Regions from separate parts of the Pseudoalteromonas sp. SWYJZ19 genome, predicted to be linked through region 2. Evidence: riboswitches for the same ligand, from Rfam matches in the RefSeq annotation. Region 2 holds a riboswitch; the other holds the start of a gene.
What was found. A riboswitch is a leader RNA that binds a small molecule or an ion and turns the genes downstream of it on or off. The one in region 2 is predicted to bind cyclic di-GMP.
Positions count from the first base shown of each region.

Region 1: it holds a riboswitch for cyclic di-GMP, as region 2 does, so the genes downstream of both, I6F45_RS19095 (chitin-binding protein) here and I6F45_RS20020 (hypothetical protein) in region 2, are expected to answer to the same signal.

Region 1 is NZ_JADYXI010000026.1:24,802-37,392, reverse strand. It holds gene I6F45_RS19130 (alpha/beta fold hydrolase) at 1-324, shown strand, start outside; gene I6F45_RS19125 (hypothetical protein) at 321-530, opposite strand; gene I6F45_RS19120 (Dps family protein) at 865-1,338, shown strand; gene I6F45_RS19115 (TonB-dependent receptor domain-containing protein) at 2,007-4,946, opposite strand; gene I6F45_RS19110 (LytR/AlgR family response regulator transcription factor) at 5,185-5,937, shown strand; gene I6F45_RS19105 (hypothetical protein) at 5,960-6,358, opposite strand; gene I6F45_RS19100 (S9 family peptidase) at 6,419-8,494, opposite strand; gene I6F45_RS19095 (chitin-binding protein) at 8,636-9,199, opposite strand; cyclic di-GMP riboswitch class I at 9,296-9,384, opposite strand; gene I6F45_RS19090 (cytochrome b/b6 domain-containing protein) at 9,472-10,128, opposite strand; gene I6F45_RS19085 (AzlC family ABC transporter permease) at 10,236-10,940, shown strand; gene I6F45_RS19080 (AzlD domain-containing protein) at 10,937-11,236, shown strand; gene I6F45_RS19075 (glutathione peroxidase) at 11,309-11,806, shown strand; gene I6F45_RS19070 (PA3496 family putative envelope integrity protein) at 11,925-12,110, opposite strand; gene I6F45_RS19065 (YggN family protein) at 12,499-12,591, shown strand, end outside.
Region 2 is NZ_JADYXI010000032.1:3,515-16,105, forward strand. It holds gene I6F45_RS19990 (GumC family protein) at 1-577, opposite strand, end outside; gene I6F45_RS19995 (polysaccharide biosynthesis/export family protein) at 599-1,117, opposite strand; gene I6F45_RS20000 (outer membrane beta-barrel protein) at 1,117-2,331, opposite strand; gene I6F45_RS20005 (undecaprenyl-phosphate glucose phosphotransferase) at 2,315-3,718, opposite strand; gene I6F45_RS20010 (3-phosphoshikimate 1-carboxyvinyltransferase) at 3,971-4,366, opposite strand; gene I6F45_RS20015 (acyltransferase) at 4,456-4,992, opposite strand; cyclic di-GMP riboswitch class I at 5,671-5,762, shown strand; gene I6F45_RS20020 (hypothetical protein) at 5,852-6,976, shown strand; gene I6F45_RS20025 (lipopolysaccharide biosynthesis protein) at 7,118-8,314, opposite strand; gene I6F45_RS20030 (serine O-acetyltransferase) at 8,400-8,981, opposite strand; gene I6F45_RS20035 (O-antigen ligase family protein) at 8,978-10,297, opposite strand; gene I6F45_RS20040 (glycosyltransferase family 4 protein) at 10,300-11,433, opposite strand; gene I6F45_RS20045 (glycosyltransferase) at 11,430-12,572, opposite strand; gene I6F45_RS20050 (NAD-dependent epimerase) at 12,587-12,591, opposite strand, start outside.

The sequences.
Region 1 (12,591 bases), on a different contig from region 2:
ACTCCACATAAAGGCAGCCATATAGCGCAAAAAATGAAGCAAAAAGGGTTTGAATCATTTTTAAAAAATAGTGTTGAATTTTTACTCACTAAAAATGGTAATTGGCCTTTTAAAGCTAAGCTTTACAGTATTGCGGGCGATTTACCTATTGGGCTTATGCCCTTAATAGTCAAAGGTAGCCAGTCAGATGGCACTGTACTACTCGATGAAACCAAACTTAAAGGTATGGCCGAACATAAAGTGTTTCATTTAAGCCATACCAGTATGATTTACTCGCGCCAAGTACTCGATTACATTTTAAAGTGCTTAAACGAGAAAGATTAATCCTCAGCATTGGCTGCTATTTTATAACTAATTAAAAATACCACTGCCAATATAAGCGGAATCGGCGCCGCAATGTAGCCAAAAAAATCTGAGTTCGCAAAGCTTGCACCCGCTAAGTGCGCTACTAACCCAAGTACAAATGCGATGACTGCAATTCCTACCACTATTAACTCTGCTTTATTTTGTTTTGCTGTTTTTGCATGCATGTTATCTCTCCTAATTATTTCGACAACATTATTATGCGCCGTTAGGGTGGATGATTTTTGACCTGCATCAATAAAAAAATAGCTAAGTTATTACCTTGAATAAAGTTTGTTTTAGATCATGATTTATATACTTTTGAGGTTTATTTACTTTTGAGGGGTAGTATTTTTATTAATCAGACCCACTTCTATTAATAGTCTAAAGTGAATATAGGTATCAAAAACAGCTAATAGGTTAAAACTATTAACTAGATATATTTAAACGATTTCACTAAACAATAAAAATCCGCGATACTTATTACAAGTTCACAAACAAACGGTTATTCAGGAGCAAGTTATGTCACATGTAAACGCAATTGGTCTAAACAGTGCAAAAAGCGAAGACATCATAAAGTCACTCAATACATTATTGAGTAGCTACCAGATTCAATACATGAACGCGCGTGGTTTTCACTGGAATATTAAAGGCCGTAACTTTTTTGAACTACACGTTAAGTTTGAAGAGATTTATAACTTACTACTTCTTAAAGTAGATGAAGTTGCAGAACGTATTTTAACGTTAGATGGCGCACCACTACATGCATTTTCTGATTACCTTGAAGTAAGTAAAATTAAAGAAGCTAAAGGTATTAGTGATGGTGTTACAGCCGTAGAGAACCTACTTGCTGGTTACAGTACATTAATTCACATGCAGCGTGATATTTTAACTCAAGCTGGTGATGCAGACGATGAAGGTACAGCCTCACTAATGAGCGATTACATTTCAGAGCAAGAGAAACTGGTTTGGATGCTAAAGGCTTACTTAGACTAAGCTAGCAAAAAAAAAGCCCTCAATGAAGAAGGCCACAAATAGGGATAAATCGTTAAATAACTTAGCGATTCGGTTACTATATTAACCACCTCCCCATACTAAACAACGCCCCTGTTACCAGTGGCGTTGTTTTTGGTTTAAGTGGGTACAATGCTTATATACCACCATAAGTAGCACATTAGTTTCATATCATTGAATAAATGTAATATATATTCAATTTTAGTCTTTTTCAGCCTAGTAGCTTCGTGAGTAAGAATCTTATCAGGATTTTCGCCACATATTTTTATCTAATAAAAGTCTATTTACTCTGAATAGATGAAGCCATAATAAATACTAATTTATGGCTTATTTTCTTCTGAATTTATAGTAAAAATTAATTTTGGCTACACTATTAGATATTCTGTTATGGCCTAAATAAAGTAATTTAATTAAAAGGTAGGGTCGTAGCATGCGGTTATTTAGATGGGTAATTTTTGGTGCACTCAATTAAATAGTCTAACTTACTAAAGTAATCACTTTTGAATGACAGCTTGTATAAATAGGGGCGAGTTGATCGCCCCTATCAAAATAATCAAAAGCAGGGGGGATTTGACGTTAAGCACCTTTCCTTACTTAAGATGCACAACGTAAATCTAGCTAATTATTTTAGTGAGCTATGCTCACTAAAATTAAAAGTTAATACTAAAATTAGCAAAAAAACGTCGACCGACAGCATCATAAATAGCTTCATTACCACCACTAGCAGAAATATATGCTGGAGGTAACTTATCAGTTACATTGCGAAGGCCAAAATCTACACGTGCATTATCAAGTACGTTATAACTTGCTGAGATGTCATGCGTTATAATAGAACCGACGTAACCAGGCTGTAAATCCTCTTCAATATCACCGTCTGGTGATAAATCAAAGCGCGCTGAGCGGTCTGTATAACGAGTAGTCCAGTTAAGTGTAAGGTCGTTGTACTTGTATACAGCAGAAAAGCGAGCCTGCCACTCTGGGTCTCCAACTTCCCCGTCTTCAACATTTACTGTATCAGGAAGATTTTGGAATTCAAAAACATCAAGCTCAAGCAGGTGATTTACAAATAAGTTAAACTTCAAATCACCTTCTAATGAATAATCAGTAAGGCTCATATCATAATCAAAATCAGCTTCAATACCTCTTGTTGTTATTGATGCTGCATTTAAATATCCAGAACGAACTAGTGCAATATCATTAGTACCTGAATCACGATCAACTTGCGAACAGAACGCAGCATCTGGCCCACCTGCAGCATCAACACAGTTATCAATCACGCTTTGCGCTGCGATAAAAGAAATTGCGTCTTCAATTTCAATATCATAGTAATCAACTGTTAATGAAAAGTTTTCAAAAAAGCTTGGTGTCCAAACAATTCCTGCTGTTAATGACGTTGACGTTTCAGATTCTAAATTAGGGTTACCACCACTAATAAGATCTACACTTACGTTATCGTTAGCTTGAAAACCTGAATCTATATTTAGTGCTGCGCAGTTAGCTACACGATTTGGATTATCGTTAATGCGATCAGCATCACAAGGGTCTGCTATATTAGCAAAGCCTGGTGATTGTGGATCAAATGCTTCAGTAATATTCGGTGCACGAACAGCTTGGCCATAGGTACCACGTATACGAACATCATCAATAGGGCGATACAATAAACCAACTTTCCACGCATCAGCGTTACCTGCATGAGAATAATCAGCTGTTCTGTAAGCTGCATCAAGAGTTAACTCTTTTGCAAATGCTACATCAGTTAATAGAGGTAAGTTGATTTCAATAAATGCTTCGGTTACATCAAACTCACCGTATGCATCAGGTGTAGCCGCGTTTGATAAGAATCCAGCTTTTGTAAACTCATCAGTAATGCTTTCTGAAGTTTCTTCTCTGTATTCAAAACCGGTAGCCAAACCAATTGCGCCGCCCTGAAGCTCAAAAAACTCACCTGTATCAAACGTTATACTGCCGCCAATAAATTCTTGGGTAATTGTATCTGTACGAGTAACATCTGCTGATACATAATCTTTAGCAGCTGCTGAGGCTTGATCAAAGCCAAATGCATTGTATGGAGTACAAGCGCCACCATTTACACTAGCAGGATCACTATAACCTTCACCTTGTAAGCTAGGTACCTGACTTCGACATGCAGCTTCACCTGTAGCAGGATCAATCACGGCATCAAGTGCAGCAACCAAATTATCTGGAATTAAATCATTAAGCGTTTTTCGGCGATTATCTGTTTGGCCGTAAACATAATAAAAATCATAATCAACGTCCGTCTCACTTAAAGTGAAGTTCCCTTTAAGCCCAGTTACAACACGAAATAACTCACGTTTATTATCTGCGCTCCGGTTTCCTAGCTCACCAAAAAATTTAGACATTTCAACGCTAGTAGTACCTTCACTAAGCAGCTGCTGGCGAAGGTTGCTATCTAAATATGGATTATCTTCAACATCAATGAAAATACCACCGAATTCAAAAGATGGCTGAAATTGCTGCTCAACTTCAGTGCGCACAAATTTAAAGTCACTATAAAATGTATGATTATCTGTAAGGTTATAATTTAATGTAGAACCAAGTGTTAACTTTTCAAGCTCTGGTAATACATTTTCATAATCTTGTGTATTAGCACAAAATTCACAACCATCAGGGAAATTACCAAAAGCAAAGCTACCGCTTGCTTCCCGTGCTGGCATTAACTCAGCTCTACCACCATTATTAAAAGTATAGATACTTCCACTATCGCCAAATGGATTAATTACACCATTTTCACTTATTCTTTCAGAAAGCACATTAGGCACTGTTAAACGATCTGGAATACCATCATTTTCACCAGTATTTAATGGGTTATCTACTGTGCCATAAGCATTTGTTTGCCGTAAATCATTGGCTAAAACCTGGCGTACTCTGTCTTGGCCTGCGAAGAATGTTATATTACCTTTACCACCAGCAATATCTGTCCCAGCTACAACACTAAAGCTATGGTTTTCAGTACCTACACCCTCTGTTGAATTACCAACTGATGCATTAAATTGTAAACCATCAAAATTATCTTTCAAAATAACATTAATAACACCCGATACAGCATCAGAGCCATAAATAGCAGATGCACCACCTGTGATAATTTCAATTCTTTCTATCAGTGCTGAAGGTATCGTATTTAAATCGACTTGTGATGAACCTGGTGCACCCGCTACATGGCGCTTACCATTTACTAGAACAAGTGTTCTTGCGGCCCCTAAACGTCTTAAATCAGCAGAGCTAACGCCTGCTGCCGCATTACTGTCATTATTGCCAACTAATGTATCTGTTGCGCCTATCGACGGTAACTCAGCCAAGATACTGCCCAAATCAGGGGTGCCGCCTTTTGCGATATCTTCGGCTGTAATTGTTACAATAGGTGCTGGTTGAGAAAGCTTCGCTTTGCTGATACGAGAACCTGTAACTTGTACACGTTCTATTTTAGTAATTTCGTCATCTTCTGCAGCAACACCTTGAAATGAAAAGCTTGCAAGTATCGCGCTGCTTAGCGCAACTGTTAACGACGATTTTTTAAATAATCGCGCGCTACCTTTGTTAGTTAATGTCATATAATTCCCCTGAATTGTTATTTTTGTAACTAAATAGTTACTTCGCGGATTACAGTAAGGGGATTTATTTAAACCCTCTACGGGCATTATTTATTAGGCGTAATCTTTGGTATGAATAGCTAGTTTGATGGGATGAATTAGTACGTCACAATTATTTTATAAATATATTGTACTTTTCATAACAGTTTTTCCGCTAAGCACGGTCTTTATTATTATATACAGCAAGAGATATAAAATAATGGTCGCTTCTTTTCATGCATTAACTTTTGTTAGTAACACTAAGTTTGCAACATTTTTAACAAAGCGCGTGCAAGAGCACCGACACTTTGAATCTCAATCTTTTATTCAGGCAAACAGGTTAGATCAGATAGATACAGATCAATACAACGTACTGTTTTACGAACTAACTAATCTGGCTGACCCTATGCAAATAGTGCATTTAACGGAGCTCGCTAAAAAGCTTAAGTTAGTCATTATTGCCCAGTCGGGTCATTTTGCGAGTTTTGCTTTTGAAGTTGGCGCTGTTGATTTTTTAATAGTAGATTCAACTGCACCACGTATTGATAAATGCTTTGATAAACTGATTCACCTTTGCCCGATTGCAAGCGCGGCCGAGCGTAAATATCAACAAAGCACACAAACCGAAAAACCATCATCACATATCGTAGTTAAAGATGTAGGTAAGGTAAGGCTAATTGATATAAAAGATATTATTTGGATTAATGGTGCTGGCAATTATGTAGAGCTACATTTTACACAAGGTAGTACACCGGTATTACACCGCGAAACCATGAAAAATATTGAACAGCAGCTAGAGCCAGAAGGGTTTATTCGTATTCATCGCTCAACGCTGGTAAGAAAACAAGCTATCTGCGAACTGATGCCTACTGACAGTGGCGATTATAAAGTCAGACTTAAAAACGATATGTGCTTAAACCTTTCAAGGCGCTATAAAGGGTGTTTAGAGAGTATTATAAGCCCTCTTCAGTAGCGGTTTATAATACTCATATTAATTACCAGTTCTGTTTTATATAACTATCACTTGGATGCACTAATAAATAGCTTTCAGTATCTTTATAAAAATTAACTTCTACATCGCTATTTTTCCATACTTTTTCAAACATGTTTTTAGCTATGATATTAATGTTTATATAGTCAACTCGTTGATAGCCACGTTCTTTTACACCCGCAAAATAGGCCTCTAACGAATCAAGACTATCTAAAGTTAACAGTTCAAACTCTTTTAAGTTAACAATCACAAACTTAATTGTATTTTCAGGGTGAGTGCTCAATTCTTGAATAACACCATTAGTTAATGATGTTATACCTTCATTGTTAAAGCTCCCCTTCAATTTTAAATACATATGAGGGGGCTGTGAACAAATCTGAAATTCGCCATGTGCTCCAAACATAAATTACCTTATATATATCAACTTCTATATATAGAGTAATACAATTTTCCGATTTTGCAGTTAATTTAACAGCGCAATAAAAAAGGCCATTTCGAGGGCTTTTTCTTCTAAGCTTTTAAAACGACCTGATGCACCGCCATGACCTGCATCCATATCGGTTTTAAATACTAAAATATTACTGTCTGTTTTAAGTTCACGCATTTTTGCAACCCACTTCATAGGCTCCCAATACTGCACTTGTGAGTCATGAAGACCAGTAGTAACGAGTATGTTCGGGTAGTTTTGTGCGCTAATATTGTCATAAGGCGAGTAAGCTTCTATCACATCATAAAATTGAGGCTCATTTGGATTACCCCATTCATCGTATTCATTTGTTGTGAGTGGAATACTTTCATCAAGCATTGTGGTTAATACGTCTAAAAATGGTACATGACAGCCAACACCGCAATATAACTCTGGTGCCTGGTTTACAACCGCCCCCATTAATAGGCCACCGGCACTGCCGCCTGAGGCAAACACCTTATTGCTATCACAATAACCTTGATCAACAAGCGCTTTTGTCACATCAATAAAGTCACTAAAGCTATTTTGTTTATGCTCTTTTTTACCTTGCTCATACCATTCGCGGCCTAGCATTTCAGAGCCCCGAACATGCGCAATAACATAAACAAAGCCACGATCGAGTAAGCTCAGTGACGAACTAGAAAAGCTAGGATCAATCGTATAACCATAGGCGCCATAGCCGTATTGAAATAACGGATTTGTGCCATCTTTTTTAAAGCTGTCTTTTCGATAAACAACAGATACAGGTACTTTAACTCCGTCGCGAGCAGTTACCATTAATCGCTCTGACTGATAGTCATCGGCATTAAAACTACCGAGTACTTTTTGCTGTTTAAGCAGTGTTTTTTCGCCAGTTGCTAAATCAACATCATATAAAGAGCCTGGTGTTGTTAAACTTGAGTAATAAATACGCGCAGTCCGTGTGTCTGGCTCTGGGTTCATTGCTATTGCAGCATAATAACAAGGATCGGCAAACTCAAGTGCCATACGATTCCCTTGCCTATTAACAACTACGAATCGAGCTTGCCCTTGCTCGCGTTCACTCAATACTAAAAAGTCATTAAATAACTCTACACCTTCAAGCAGTACATTTTCTCTGTGAGCTGTATGCTCAAACCATTGTGTTTTATCAGCAATCGTTTCGTTTGTTGCTGTCATTAATCTAAAGTTTTTAGCTTGCCAGTTAGTCACAATATAAAATGTGTCACCTAGCTTATCTACGTCAAACTCGTGGCCATCTTCACGCGGCATTAATGCTTTAAATTCGTCAGTGGGCTTATTAGCATCAAGCACCCATGTGTCGTTGCTTTCTGTCGATGCTAAATCAATAATAATTAAGCTTTCGTCGCGGCTTTTACCAAGCCCCATAAAAAAGCTGCTGTCTTGCTCTTCGTAAACCATTACATCTTGGCTTTGCTCGCTACCAAGCTCATGCCTAAATACTTGGTATCCTAATAACGTTTTTAAATCTTTTTTTACATAAAAAACTGTTTTGTTATCGTTCGCCCAAACAACTTGTCCTTCTGTATTTTCAAGTACGTCGGGTAGCATTTCATCTGCCGCTAAGCTTTTAAAGCGAACATTATAAATACGACGGCCTTCAGTATCTTCAGAGTAAGCCATAAGCTGCTCGCATGGGCTTAGTGCGACTTCTCCTAGCTCAAAAAACTCAAATCCCTCAGCTAATATATTCACATCGAGTAAAAGCTCTTTATTATCAGCCTTTATGCTCGTGCTTCTATAATGGCGAGAGTACTCATCATCACCACGAACTTCTGAGTGATACCAGTATTTCCCGTCTTTAACGGGTACCGAGTTATCGTCTTTTACAATGCGTGCTTTTAACTCTTCAAAAAGTGTATTTTGGAGTGGCTTCATTGCAGCTAACTGTTCATCGCAATATGCATTTTCAGCATGTAAATGTGCAAGTACTTGCTCATCCTGACGATCGTCATCACGCATCCAATAGTAATTATCAGTGCGTATTTTATTATGAGTACTTAATGTATGGGCTTGCTGTTTAGCAATCGGGAAATTAGGTAATAAACTTAAAGAGTAGTCAGGACGAGACACAACAAAACCAATTAAAAAAATAATGTGATTTGCAGTTTATCATAAAAATAAAAAAGCCCATCCAATAGTTGGATGGGCTAAAACGGTAAACGCTTCATTACTAAAACAGCTATACCTTTGGGAAGATAATTCACTTAAGCCTTATATTTGCTGCCAAGCCATAGCCCAACTTTGTCCAACACCGGGCTCGAACATAAACTTTTTATCGTCACTCGCGCGGCAAAACTCATTAAATGGCCAAGGCTTACATTGATAAACATGCCCTGTTTTTGGCTGCAATACCTTTGTACCCGCATTATAGTTTTCACAATTTTCAGGGTACACGTAATCATAAGTATCAAGGTTATTAACAACACGCTCATCGCATTTTGCAATACAATGAAAATCGACATACGCTTTACATATCCCACTGCTTTGCAAAGCAAAAATTTCATTGTTTCTATAGGCAACAATTAAACCTTGTTCGGTCATTTTACCTGCGCTAACAAGGGGTACATGCACGTTAATATGATCGGCAACTAAACGTGGCCATGCGTGAGGTTCACCTTGTTCAAGCGAGGTGATTTTGTAATCAAATGATAAACTAACTAGCTCTCCTTGCATGTCATAAAAGGTTACACTCACCACATCGCCAATAAACAATTGGGTATGATGATTTAAGCAACCTATTGTTGACCACTTTCCACAGGCCAACGACGTATGCATAAACACGGCAACACCTTAAGAGTTACAAAATCTTATCCATACACTATGGATACACAAAAAATACACTGAGGGCAAGTGATACATAACAACACGTTATGCAGTAGTCCCGCTACCATAGCTTTATAAAAAGCCTTAGACCGGAAACTTTGCGCCCTAATCTTTCGATTAGTTTGCCAGCAATGCGGCGATTATAATTCGGCCCCGCATAACAATCAAACAAAAGAATGTAACCAAAAACAAAAACCAACCCTTTAGGTTGGTTTAATGTATTTTTAACTAAATAAATAAGTTAAAGGTTCTTTTGCCCACGTAAATATCAGCAACACCAATAAAGATATAAATATTAGCCACGCAGGCCAAGACGCTTTTGTTACTTTAGCCTCAGAGTCATCCGCTTTTAACTCTTTTGAGCCTGTGATCATCGCCTTAACTAGTGGCTTACCTTTTATTCTATAAACAATAATAGCTAATACATGTAAACCAATAGCATAAAGTAAAATGTCAAAATTCAGCTCATGTAGCCAATTTGCAAAATCAATCGTATTGCTAGACACATATTGAGCAAGCGGGCCGTCAGTTAAAATGCCATCACTACTCATTAACCCGGTAATAAGCTGCGTAATTATAATTATAAAAAATACCATTACCATACAACTGCCAGGTGCTGAATGACCTAGCGAGTCGCTTGGTGTCTTTAGTGCCTTTAAAATAGCACGAGGAGAATGTAGTAACGCACTTAACCTTGCGGTTTTACTACCAATAACCCCCCATATTAAACGTGTTACGATAAGCGCTAAAGTAAAAAAGCCAGCAACAAAATGAAGCTCAATCATGCCCTCTTCAATACTAAAATAAAGCACCGCAATACTTACAACCAAAAACCAATGAAAGCATCTAATAAACCCATCCCACACTTTTAACGTCGTCATTGCGCCTATCCTTAAAAAAACAGTATTATCTAATTCGTTAACTACTTTAACATCATAATATTAAGGTATCCTTATGAGCCATTCTACAAGCCGTGCGAGTAAATATCATGCAACCAGTTAAAAAAGCTATTTTAAAAGGCTTTTTAGATATGCTACCTCTGTGTTTAGCCGTTGTTCCTTGGGGTATTTTATGTGGTTCTTTAGCGATTCAAAATGGCTTTAGTGCACTAGAAACCCAAGCAATGTCGTTATTAGTCTTTGCAGGCTCTGCACAGCTTGTTGCAATTGAACTTATAGCGGGCAACACACCATTGCTCACAATTTTATTCACAACATTTATTATTAGCTCTCGGCACTTTTTATACGGTTTAGCTGTGCGTCATAAGGTAATTGACCAACCTATGCGTTGGCGCTTACCAGTAAGTTTTGTATTAACTGATGAGCTATTTGCATTTTCTCACCATAGAAAAGCATACAGAACAAAAACACGTTTAATATACGCATTGAGCGCTGGTTTTAGCTTTTATATTGCATGGAATATTTGGACGTTAATTGGCATTGTAGCAGGCACAATGCTGCCCGACTTAACTAATTTAGGGCTCGACTTTGCCATTGCTGCCACGTTTATAGCTTTGGTTATTCCGGGAATTAAAAACCTAGCCTCACTCGTTACGGTAATTGTAGCAGGCATTAGCGCAACGCTTTTAAAAAGCACAGGATTTGAGTTATGGCTTGTTTGCTCAGCGCTGCTGGCAATGGCCGCAGGTTACAGCACAGCAAGACTAACCACTAAAAAGGAAGTAACGCCATGATGACGACTATTTTACTCATGGCGTGCATTACATTTTTTACGCGTTATTTGTTTTTACACCGTGCTTTACCGTTTAAAGTAGGCCCTAAAATGCAGCAATTTTTAAGCTTTAGCGCACCTGCAGTGCTTACAGCAATTTGGGTGCCTATCGTGTTTTTGAATGAAGATGGCATTAACTTAAACTGGCAAAATCCTTATTTAAGCGCAGCAATAGTCGCCATTATTGTTGCCTACAAAACACATAATATTTATTACACTACGCTTGCCGGTATGGGGCTATTTCTAATTTTAAATTAGTGCGATCTTTATACTTTATGAAATATTGTACTCAGGTTAAAATGCGGCTAACAACAATAAAAAGACGCCAATATGCACAAATTCCATCAATTAAGCGCAACAAGCTTGCAGGGTCAACCTATCAACTTTAATGATTTTAAAGGGAAGGTTGTGCTTATTGTTAATACCGCAAGTAAATGTGGATTTACCTACCAATACGAGTCGCTTCAAGCTTTGCATAATAAGTATGCCAGCCAAGGTTTAGTTATTCTGGGATTTCCGTGCAATCAATTTGGTCAACAAGAACCCGGCGACGCAACACAAATAGAGCAAGGGTGCTTAATTAATTTTGGTGTGAGCTTTTTAATGGCGGCCAAAGTAGATGTAAACGGTGAGCATGCACATCCTGTATTTCGTCACTTGAAATCGGCTTTACCTGGTTTTTTAACACGTAAAATAAAGTGGAATTTTACTAAATTTTTAATTGCCGCAGATGGTACACCAATTAAACGTTATGCACCTTTTACTAAACCCGAAAAGCTAGAACTTACAATTCAAAAAGCATTAGCACAGGCTAAAAGTACGCTTTGAAAAGTAATAAAGAGGCGCAAGGCCTCTTTATTGCCAATACTATTGAAACTTAAACATACGCATAACTGCACATTTAAACTCCCAATATTAATTGGTATTTTATTTATACTAGTGAAATTTAATCGGTGTAATCGCTTAAATCGTCTTCGCCTAGATTTTTACGCAAGCGTTTTTGCTCAAGGTAGTCTTCCAACTTCTTTTTAACCTTTTGCTTGTTCTTATCGTGTTGATTACGTCCGAGCATTTCGTACTCGTCTTCAACAAAATCGTCATCTAGCGCATCGTAACTAAATGTCTTACCCACAACCCACTCCATAAAGTGTTTGAGACCAACCAAGGATTTTATTATCGCAATAGCCGGTAAAATTAAAAATGTTTAATGCCAAAGTGCACTGCAAATTAACATCAAAATAAAGCCACGCGACTACTGTAAATAGTCTTCATGTCAGTAATGTGAATAAATAGCGCTAAATTTGAATTGAGGAAAGTGAGAGTTTTTTATCGTATCGATAAATAAAATTTATTAATTTTTATTAGTTAGCCAATTTGACTAAAAAATAGTTATTTATTAATTATTTTGACTTGCTAAAAAATAAAGAAAAACACTTAATCAATTGTTTTTTATGGAAAAATAAAACTGGCATCAAACTTGTTATTAATTAATCGTCATCAACAAAAAGTAGAGAACAAACATGAAAAAATTACTATTAGTTAGCGCATTAATTTGTACGCCAGCCGCTATGGCTCATAACGACAACGATTCTGCAATTTCATTTAGTAACGAT
Region 2 (12,591 bases):
CAGTATTTGCTATGAGCGCAGCTAATTTAGGATCGCTTGATTCAAAACTAATTTTTACCAGTTGTGTATTTTGGATTGGTGCAACTGTCAAATTCTCTTTAAATATTGAAACTAGGGAAAGCATCTTATGATCCGCGATCTCAAGTAGAGACAAAGAATTCAATTCAGGAGAGCTTATGAATGGAAGAAAAGAAACTAATTCAGACTTTATCGTAGAAAAATATGAAGGCTCTATTATAAAATCATTATGTTCTTTTAAATCCAGAGTTTTAATTACCTCCCTTGCTATGCTATCAGATTTTATAACCTCAAACTGCGTAAGGTAATACTCTTTTTTGTTTGAGTCTAGACCATAAACTTCTTGAAAACTTACAGCTTTAGCTTGCTCAGCCTCAATCAATAATTTTGAAGTTGCTACATATCTATTTGGAAGTGTTAAGGTTATCATTATCGTAAAGATAGTCACTACAAAGGAAAAACTTAATATTTTCCACTTAGCACTGGATAAGATGTTTAAATATCTCTCTAAATCGATTAAATCTTCATTGTTTTCTACAATTTCACTTGCGTTATTCATCTTTGAATGCCTATATCCTGCTTAAAACAAGCGTTGTTCTATTTTTATGGTATCACCAGCCGCAATCCGGCTATTTAAATTACCTTTTTGTTGCTGTTGTTTCGTTTGTTCTTTAAAAATATATATTTTGTCAATCGAGGCACGTTCGGTTAAACCACCAGCAAGTGCGATCGCTTGATTCACTGTCATAGCAGGCTGATATGGGTAAGCTCCAGGATTCTTAACTTCACCATGAATATAGAAAGGTCGATATTCAATTACTTGTACGTATACATTAGGGTTTATTAAAAAATCAGGTTGTAAGCCTTGTATTATAACTTGTTCAACCTCTGAGGTATTAAGCCCTGCAAGTGTAACTTTTCCTAAAAATGGGTAATTAATTTCCCCACTATTACCTAAAAGTGCAGTTACTTCTAAATCGGGTTGACCAAATACCTTTATTTCAACCTTATCACCAGCACCTAATATATAACTTTGCGCTGTTTGCGCAAAACAAACGCTGCATAAAAATAGCAGCGTTAAACTAAAAATAAACTTCATTAATTAGCCTTTAATCCCAATGTAAAATTAATACCTACAATAATTCGATCAAACTCTATTGCACTTTGAGTAGAGTCTCTATCAATAAAGTCTACATAGGTAGATACCATACCAAACTTATTCGCAACGTAGTTTAAACCTAAGCGCGCACTTTTGGTTTTATCTTTACGACCAACATCTCCAGTGTATTGCTCATCAATATAATTAATACCGGCCAGTGAGCTCAAATAGTCACTCCAGTTATGAGTCCAATTAACACCAAAAATACTTTCCTTAATATAGTCGCCTTGAACTAATGGGTCTTTAGCTGAGCGGCTGGTTGTAAATTGTACTGTAGAATAACTAAGCGGTTGCCAGTTTGCACCGGCTTCCCAGCTTAAACCGCTAAAACTTTCACGCTCATTAGCACTAAAGTCTTTATTTTGATAACCTAACTTAAACGAGCCAGATGTAACCGCGGTTGCTTCCCACTCCATACCTATTAATATTTTCACGTCATCACTATCACGTGAAATACCGTTAGCTTGTAAAAAGTCGTAACGATAGTTTTCTTGCTTGACCTCAAAAAAAACACGGGTAGATGCTTGAGTATTATAGTAACCAGTTACACCAATTAACGATTTATCGTAATCACGATATTGCGATACAGCTCTGAAATTTTGATATTTTTTACTAAAAAGGCCGGCGCTTAAAGCAACTTGCGCTTTTGAACTTTGTGCACCGTATTCGTAGAGCGCTAAAGCATTCTGTTCCTGGTACTTTACAAGCTCGTTTACTGCATCGCCCAAGCCTTCGGTTAAACCACTACCACGTGGTTCATAAAGCCAATCAGCATCAACGTTAATGTCTAAACGATGTTGACTAGTAAACTCTTTATGCACACCAACACCAATGTTTACTTGAGTAAAATTATCGTCAGAATCTTTATTATGTAACGAACTACTCGTACCTAAATCTAAGCTATAACTATCTGGGCCATCATCAATAACCGCTTTAACATTAGGAGTTATAGTCCAAATTAATCGCGATTCTTCGTTCTCAGGTGTACTAAAAAAGTTATTATTACTACTAAGCCCTGTTTGTAACGTAGGCGTAATTTCTGCGCCATCTTTAGTAATAAAACTACCTGGCTTTAAATTTGCAGCTGCGGGTGCTGCAAACCCTACACTTAACAAAGCAAAAATAGGGGTAAGTGTTTTAATATGCGTTTGCATTCTTAAATCCTTTAAAAATTGTCATAAAAATAATTTTTATATCAAACCATAACGACCAGTGTTTAATATAATGTAAATCAAATTCTACACGTTTTTCCATTTTATCAAGTGTGTCGGTTTCGCCGCGCCAGCCATTAATTTGCGCCCAACCTGTAATGCCTGGCTTAGCTTTATGCCGTAACATATAAAACTCAACCTTTTTACGGTATTCCTCATTATGGGCAATAGCATGGGGCCGAGGGCCTACAATAGACATATCACCTTTTAAAACATTTATAAATTGTGGTAACTCATCAAGGCTTGTACGGCGTAAAAAACCACCTAAAGGCGTAATGCGCGTATCATTTTTTGTAGCTTGTGTAACTACAGCACTGTTTTCGGTAACACTCATTGAGCGAAATTTCCAAACCTTAATTTTACGCCCATCTAATCCGTACCTGTCTTGTTTAAATATTACAGGCCCTTTAGAAGTAAATTTAACAGCAAATGCAATGGCAATTAAAATAGGAGATATCAGCATTAAAATAATAGAGGCAACAATTATATCTTCAGTACGCTTTATAAACTCACGAGCACCTATAAATGGGGATTCAAAAACGCTTAACGTGTCAACGTCACCCACATGCTCTATACGCGCATGTATTAAGTTAGATATTAAAAAGTCAGGAATTATATGTACATCAACCGTTGTATCGCCTAACTGCAATAAAATATCTGCAATACGTTTATCTGCCTTCATTGGCAATGCAATATACAAGACACCTATTTCACCATTGCGAGCTGCATTAACCGCATCTTGAATACGCCCTGCAACATCGTGTTTTGTTGAGTTTTCAAAAAGGCGCTCTGGTTGCCTGTCGTCAAAAAAACCTAAAAAATTAAAACCAAGTTCGTCATTTTTAGTAATTTCGTCATATAAATTTACCGCTGACTCTGTAGCACCGACTATTACAACATTACGTAAATTTAAACCAAGCTTCCTTCTATTTCTTTTAAATACATATACACCTAGGCGCCAAGCATATAAAAAGACAATACTCACTAAAAACCATAGGCCTAAGCCAATACGCGAAAGTAACTCTGTAAACTTAAAAGCAAACGATATAAAAAACAAAACGGCAAATGCAGAAAATAAAGCGCTCCAAGCACAAAGCACCATAGTTCTAAATTTACCCGCACGCCAAGAGCGGTAAGCAGAGAATATTTCAGCACAATATAAAAAGCTTAAAGCAACGGTTAAAACCGAAATCATATAAATAGGAGTGATCTCAAAACTATAGAACAAAGCTGAGCATTGAAAGGCTAAAAATAATGCAAAAATATCAAACAACCGATAAAAATTTGCATCCGACGAGCCATTAGGCTTAAACGTCCTTGAAGATGTCATACTATGTATCCCTATAGATATCTTAAAATTGAAATAAGCCCCACAAAACTGCGCAGCAAATTTTACAGTATCATACTAAAGTATTCAATATTGCTTATTGTATATATACAGCATTAATAAGTAAAAAACTTATAACTAGCGATCAAGTTACATAAAACAAACAAATATAAACTTACATAAATTTCATAAACATTTGTAATGTCATACCTAAACATAAATATAAATATAAATATAAATATAAATACCGTATTTTTATTTAAACAACCCCTTAAACCAAGACCATACTCCAAAAGAATAATTACTAAATATATCAATACCTAACGAAGATTTGATCAAATAAATAACTAATAGTAAAACCGTAATTACAAATAAACAAAATATAGATGTTGTAATAACTTGTGATAATGCCGCTATTTTCTGTTCTTGTTCGCTAAGCTCTCGTCTGTTACGACCAGCCAATAAAACAAAGTAATAACGATACTTAAAAAATTTAACCACCCCTCTGGAGTCAATTGCATGCTTTCCCCAATGCCTAGCGCCAATAGCCAACTTCAAGTGTGTCAATTGCTCATCTGTAAATGTTTCTTGAATCTTTTTAGGCATTCTCTGTAAAAAGCTGTTTACGGCAGGATCGTTTCTTATGTTCAAAAAAAGCTCACTATTAATTAAGGGGAATATTAGCAGTGTGTCTGATTAACTTTAAAATAAAAAATCACAAGCAAAAAATTATATGATACCTATAATTTAAAGTGCTCCTCTAAAAAGTCTCTTTTAAATTTAATATCTTTTGTATCTAAATTATTTTCTAAAACACCATTTTGGTATTCCGCTAAGGATTTGATCTTTTTAGCTGGCACTCCGGCATATACAGCATTATCTGGTAAATCTTTAGTTATGACCGCGCCGGCTCCAACAACTACGTTTGAACCAATCGTTACTCCGGGCATAATAATACAGTTACTTCCAATGAAAACGTTATCTTTTATTACTATCGGTTTTACAACATCAATAGCTGGATATTCATTACGAAAAACCCACACTCCTCCATCATGATTCACAAAACTACTTGAGGTAATACTGACATTATTTCCAATACTAATTAAATATGGCTCCGAACCAAAATCAAGATGACCAACAAACCGACAACCTTTCCCTACTGTTCCACCCAGTTTACGCAAAAGTGAAACTTGACCAAGCACTTTCGCGTGTAGCCTGTTTATAATTTTAGCATAACAAGTATTTACTTTTGATATATTACGTTTAATTGTTGACATTTCAAAACCTTGGATTAAGGATTATTTCACTTCGGATTAATTAAACAATTCCACATCACTTAAAAGCTTTGGAATTTTAGATTGTTATAAATTTATTATAGTAGTTATTGAGCTATTCATTTTTCTATAATATAAAATAAATTCGTTTCGATCTATTAACTAAAACCATCTAATCACTTCAGTCTAATATAAAGTTATCATTATTAAACATATAGGTTATAGGTACAATGAAGGAGTATATCTGTCTAGTTTACAAGTATGTCGAATCCTTGAAATTAACAAAATTACATTCCCTATAATAATACTTAATAAGACAACTTACATAGCATGTTAATTATATAATACACAATAGAAAACCTCAAGTAAGCAACTTAGAAATACTTGTTAAATAAAAGAATAATGGCAAAATAAATAAAGCTATTAGGAAAGTATGTTTGTTAGAAAAATTACGTTTTAGTGTTTCTGTAATTTTTCTTTTAAAAGCCGTACATTAGCAACTATGAAGTAATAAAACTTCCGATTTTTGATTAGATAACTTCAATGGTTACACTTGATTCTCTATGTATTACGATCCGCATAAATGAAATGGATTCACTTTAACTTTATTAATTCAGTGAGTTAAAATAAATTAAATTTAAGCTTTCAATTGCGACAAACCTGACTATAATAACAATCAGAAAGTGATAAAGGCAAACTTGGTGAAAATCAAGGACGCAAAGCTTCCGGCCTAAAGTAGATATTTTATTTATTATGGTAGCGGGGTTACCGCATAGATATTAGTTGTAGCTTCATAACTATACCTTTGTTTTCCTATTCATTTTTAAACCTATTGAATATTAACGTACTGAAGGTACAAATTATGAAAAATTTTATTATACTAGCATCGATCCCTTTATTTTCATTTACTTTACAAGCAAATACAGCCTATATTAGTCCTGATGGTTCTGGTAACGGTTATACATCGAACTCCCCTGCGTCAATTAGCAACCTAAACAATTTATTATCTGATACCTCATTAGATAAAATCAATTTACTTCCCGGAAATTACTCGCAAAATGATGCTCTAATCTTGAATCAAGGGGATCATCCAATAGAAGTTGTTGGCCTTAACAATGTTACATTTAGCAGTAATTACAATTTTTATTCTGGTAGTAACTCAGGTTTCGTTATTGCACGAAGTAATATCTCATTTGAAAATTTATCATTTTTAAATACTCGTTATTGTTTCCGGTTTAAAAATAATAATGTTGAAAACGTAAATATTGAAAATATTAATGCTCATAATAACTCTAGCTGCATAGAATTTGACAGCAATATTGAAAAGCATGTATCTAATATTTCGATAAATAATTTAAAAAGTATGGGCTACTACAAGGCTGGAATACGCATCGACGGATCTAATACCCACGATATTAGTATTTCAAACACTATTTTAGATGGTTTAGCCACCTCTACTGAAAATGAAAGAGACTGTTTCATTTCAGGTATTCTTATAAATGGTTATTCCAAGAATATTTTAATAGATAATGTGTCTATATCAAACAATATTGGTGGGATAGAAGGTTGTAGAAGTTACCAGCAAGGGGACGGAATTGTCTCAAATAAAAACACTAGTAATATAGTTATAAATAATACCGTAATCTCTAATAGTAGAGATGCAGATCTAGATCTTAAAGGCAAAAATATCACTTTAAATAAAATAAAGTCGCTCTCAGGTAACGAAGCTAGATATAACTTAAAACTATGGGATAATGAATTTACATGCACCGAGTGTTATATAAATACAGCAAATGTATCTGCTTTAATTGCTTTCGATTCTCATATTACGTTAGTAGACTCAACAGTAAGAGTTGATGAATCGGCTAGATTGTGTGACCTACGCTTCTTAAAGACAAATACAACTACAATTGACTTTATTAATACTAATTTCCCATATTACGGAGACCTTGTTTATAAACCAAGTAATCTAGCGCAATGTGAATAGAAACTACTTTAAATCTAAAAGCAAGTTTAGGCTTGCATTTAGATTTATAAACAAACTTAAGTTTATAGCTTAACTTCCTTTTCTAATAAATATCATCACGCTTTTTATTATTATAACAACTAAAAATATGACATTCTCACACTAAACCTTGTTAGTTCCTCGGTGATTTTCAGATATGTCAATAATTGACTTAAGCAATATCCAAGGCTTTAAAAAGCCAGACATCCGTGATATGTACTCTTTTCGACATGCTAAGCTGAAGACAGCACCGCTAATATCAATAAAAAAATATGAGAAAACAATTGAGTAAATAATACCTGATAAACCCCACCATTCCATAAACAACAAACCAGTGCTTAAATTACTAATAAGCAATGCCAAGGATCTATAAATTAATATTTTATTATAGTTGAGTGATATAAAATATACGCCAGCTAGATTGTTCCCCAAAGAAAACACTAAAGTTAAACAATACAAAGGTAAAAATTGGACTATATTTTCGGTACCGTCAATAATATAAGGTAAGATAATAGGCAAAATCAATATAGAAAACAAAGTTATTCCCAAATATAAATACGAAAAAACCCTATTTATATGAGTATACAAAATATCTCTGTTTAATATACTTTTCATTAAAAGTGGAATTATAACGACTGGAAACACTTGCGTCGGCACTAAAAGTATCTCTAGCATTCGTGTTGAAAAAGCAAAAACAGCTGTTTCCTCACTTCCTAAAACATTAAATACTAATAACGTATATATTTTTCCTCCAAGTAAAGCGATTATATATGTAGATGCAAACGCCGAAGATGTATACAAAAAGGTCTTTATTAAATCTTTTTTTAACATATTGAACTTGAAGTCAAAACCTGTTTTCTTGATAAATGCTAGTGTAAAAAGACAATGCTCAATTAGAGTAATTAACCCAATAGTCTCTAACGTTGCTCCGTTATAAATAGCAAACACTTTTATAATTAATCCAAATAAATAAATTAGACTTTTCATTTTTGAAATAAATTTATTCTCAGAGTTCATCTCTAATTTATATTCATTTAGTCTGAAACTAATAATTATAGTGATAAGGCTATAGTAGATAAAAAATAAACTATCGTAGTACCATGCTATCCCCAAAAAAGTCAGAGCTATTGGGGTTATAAATAAAAGTCTAAGTACATAAAGAGAGCTGTAAACTTCTTTCTTAGTGTGACTTTCGGTATCTGTATAATTTCGCCTAAATACATTAGGTGTGCCAAATTCAGCTATTGCTAAAAGTACCGTAGCTATTGATATATAGTATGCATAATACCCATACTCACTTTTCCCCCATACTTTTATCATGCATAATACTAGTATAATGGATGAAAACACTTGGATAATTCGGTGTAATGAAGAGTAAGAAAACTGCTTCGCAAAATTCATATGCTTATTTACTCTGTGTTACGCTAAAAGAACGAAATTGAAGAGGACCTTTGTCTGATACTTTTCTAGCTGGTAATCCTGCAATAGTTTGATTCCCTTCTTTAAACGATTTGTTTACAACACTATTCGCACCTATTCCAGTATTATCTCCAATAGTAATATCTCCATATAATTTAGCGCCAGGACCTATATAACAATTATCCCCTATAATGGGCGCATGTAAGCTATTATAAGTTGCTGCGCCAATATTTACACAAACATGAATTCTACAATTAGTGCCAATTCTGGTATGAGAGTTAATAACGATGGTACCGATGTGAGCAATTGATAAACCCGCTCCAAAAGTATTAACGGGTATTGTAAAACCAAATTTTTGCCCTACTTTTTTTGAGTAAAACCTGAACAATAACGCTAAAGCTCTACCAAAAAAAGATTTATGGCAATTAGTCCAATATTCAGCTCTTCTTAAAGCTCTTTGGAAACGCCAAATATCGTGAAATAGCCACTCTTTAAAGCTATCTTTAGCACCGAGACTTTTTTTATCTTCGATTAAATATCTTTTATAATCATGCTTAGACACAATCATGATTGTCTGTCCTTAAATTGATTATTTTGAACCGTATATTGATTATAAATTGTTAATGCTGTTATTAAAGCGTAGAGTGTAGATCCCTCTATTTGCCAAAGTGGCATTGTTGCTAAATTCAATATAAAAAAACCTAAATGACAAGCTAACAGACGACTACTCATTTCTGTTTTTATCACATTTTTATTATTTGTTATTTTTAATAGCCTAAAAATTGGAGCCGTTAATAAAAATACAAAAGATATAAGCCCTAAAATCCCGTACTCAAATAAGTACGAAACAAATGAGTTATGAGCGTATTTTTCAAAATAATTTTTCCAACTATCTGGTCCAAACCCAAATATATGAGCTTGTAATCCAGAGTTAACATACTCTGTAATGTATAAACTCCAGTAATATACTCGAGCCGAAAAAATATCCTGCTGACTTTTTGAGTAATATATTGCTGGCTTTATAAGATCTCCAGCTTGATTAATTACAACAGCAATATCCGAAAATCTTTCACCAAATAAAACGACCAAAATCCCGCCGAAACCTACAACCGCAACTGTCAAAAATAAAGAAATAGCCAATCTTTGAGTTTTTATTAGTGAGTAGGTGACTTGAGTCCACATATAAAAAATAAGCACAGGTAAACACGCGAGTAGTGTCGTTCTATAATTAGCCATTATTAAACTAAATATTGAGATTATTATTAATGCATTTTGAAATTTTATCTTTTTCTTTGAAACAAGTGTTAACATACAAAGGTATGTAAATACTAAAATAGAAAATACCGCTTCGTGATTATAACCACCTACAAAGCTTACTGATCCATCTGCCTCAGTAGCTTTACTATGCCCTAAAAAAATAGATATTACTTGCAAAGCTACAGGCATAGCTAATGGAATTAATATATAACGTATTGCAATACTTGTTTTTAAATAATTTAAAGCAATGAAAAAATGCATCGTAATCGCGATAAAATATACCCATTTTGTTATCGCTGAAAAAAAACCAATTATACTAACGTTTATTAGAGCACTTATAAAAATACATATAATAAAAATATATACCGCCGTTAATTTTTTTATTAATAGTATTTTTATTGGCAATAAAAAAATTCCTATACTTGCAACTATAATTGCAGTTAAAGCATTAATAGATAATCCAGCAAAAATTGGTGGAAATGTTATCTCATGAAAAGCAGAGAGAAAATACCTCAACCAAATAGCCAAACCTACAAATAATAAACTGCTATTTTTAAGTTTAGCCCCTTTAGTTGCGGTTATATAAAAAAAACTTAAGCCTACTATAAGAGCTATAATCGTCCACATATTTAGCTAGCATCTTTTGGGTTAATACACGCCATAGCTGCGTCGTAAAATTTATTAGCGGTGCTTTCCCAAGAAAAATTACTTTGTGCATGCTCCTTTAAATTAACACCAAGATTTAAACAAAAATCTTTATCATTAGATATTTTCATAAGGCCAGACTGCAATAAGTCTAAATTATCTGCAGGAAATACTGCCCGATCATCATCAATAATATCAGTGTTAGCTTTAATGTCGGCGGCTAAAACGGCTTTACCATTTATCATTGCAGAAAGTATACTGTTAGACATGCCCTCTAAAATTGATGGCGATATAAAAGCTCTACAGTTTTTCAATAAAGCTTCTAACTCTTGTTGCCCTAAATGTCCAACAAATAAAATGTTGTCATTTGCATCACTCATCAGATTATTTAGGTACTGCGGGTCTTTAGAGTTTCCTCCGGCAATAACTAATTTCATTCTATGGTTTTGAGATAAATTATTATGTGCATTAATCAAAAGATGTAATCTTTTTACAGGGTCAATCCTTGCAGCAAATAACATATATTCGTTAGGGATTAAATTATATTTGCTGAGCGTATTTGCAGCGTCTACGTTAATTGATTTAGCACCGTTTGGAACAAACAATGCATCAGCTCTATTTTTACTATAGATCTCAATCATTTCTTTACTATTCGCCGTAAATACATTTGCAAAACGCCAAGCACAATATTCACCCATGCGTAAAATATTTCGACTAACAACCCCCCACTTATCTCTTGCGCTATCAATAGCCCTTAGGCTCGAGACTACTTTTATTCCGCTTAAACGCAGTAAGGGTGTAAAAATACAAGGTCCTGAAGCAAATACATAAACGACATTTGGTCTACTTACAAATATTAAGTGCAAAACACACCAAAAAATAATTCCATGTTGCCCTAGCTTTTTATAAATACAACTTGGACAATTTACTGTTTGTATATTTTTTTTAGTTTCTTGATTTACGTTATCAAAGCCTTCCGTTTTTGTTCCATAAACAGTAACTTGCGTATTTTCTTTCTGACTAATTACATCTGAAATTTCTCTAATAGCATTCTCTACCCCACCATAGTTTGAGTGAAGTCCACGACCGCCTAAAAAAGCTAAACGAATATTGTTCATATCAATGGCTTCTCATTATTTTTGTTTGCTAATGTATTTACTATAATTTCTACAAATTTATCGCGAAATTTATCTGGGGAATAATCCTGAACTCTTAAGTAACTTTTTTCAGCTAATTTATTTTTTAAACTTTCATTAAGACTTAAGTTGCGTATAGCTTTCGATAAGCCTATTTTGTCCTTAACGTTAATCATTATCCCGTACTCAGTTTCAACATACTCTTCAGCAGGAATAAGCTGATTTAACTTTAGAATCTCACTAGGACCATCAGTACAATTAGTACTTATTACAGCTTTTTTTAAAGCCATAGCTTCTACTAATGCATTAGGAAAGCCTTCTAAACTTGAAGGTAATATAAAAAAATCTGCATTTTTAATATAAGCATAAGGATTTTTTTGAAATCCCATAAAATGGATTTTTTTCTCTAATTTTAAGTTTATTACTTTGCATTTTAAACGCTCAAGTTCTGGACCTTCGCCTAATATTCTAAGCTCTTCTTTTATATCTGCTAAAGCATAAGCATCGATTAAAACATCAAAACATTTTGAAGTAACTAGCCTACCCATGACTGCTATGTATGGTTTAGTAATGTTAACATTTGAATCTTTCGCAATTTTTTCTATCATATTAATATTGACAGGGTTATGTAAAGAAACAACATTTTTGGGGTTAATAAAATAATTTTCAATCAAACAGTTTTCGACACCTTTTGATACCGCAATAATCTTATCTGCTTTCCCGTAAACCAGCTTAGTTACAATTTTTTTTATATAATAAAAACGCTTATTTAATCTTCCGTCAGTATTACTTCGTTCGCTTATGATTGATTTGTAACCAAAAACACAAGAACCTAAAACATTAAAAAAATTAGCTCTTGTTAAAAAGCTAACTACATACGTAGGTTTTTCTTTTTTTATTAGCATTAAAAAATCAATTAAATTTTTTAAGCTAGGTCTTGGTCCGTTTAACTGGTTTAAACGTATTTCTGATGGAAGTTGATAAGCAACTTTTTTATTATCGAGTAAAATAACAGAAAAATTATTTAGTATTTCTGATTCGCTTTGAATTTTAACTAAATTACTAAATACTCTTTCAGCACCACCGCCTTCAAGTGAATTTATTAAATATATACCTTTCAACGTTATTTTCTCTTTTATG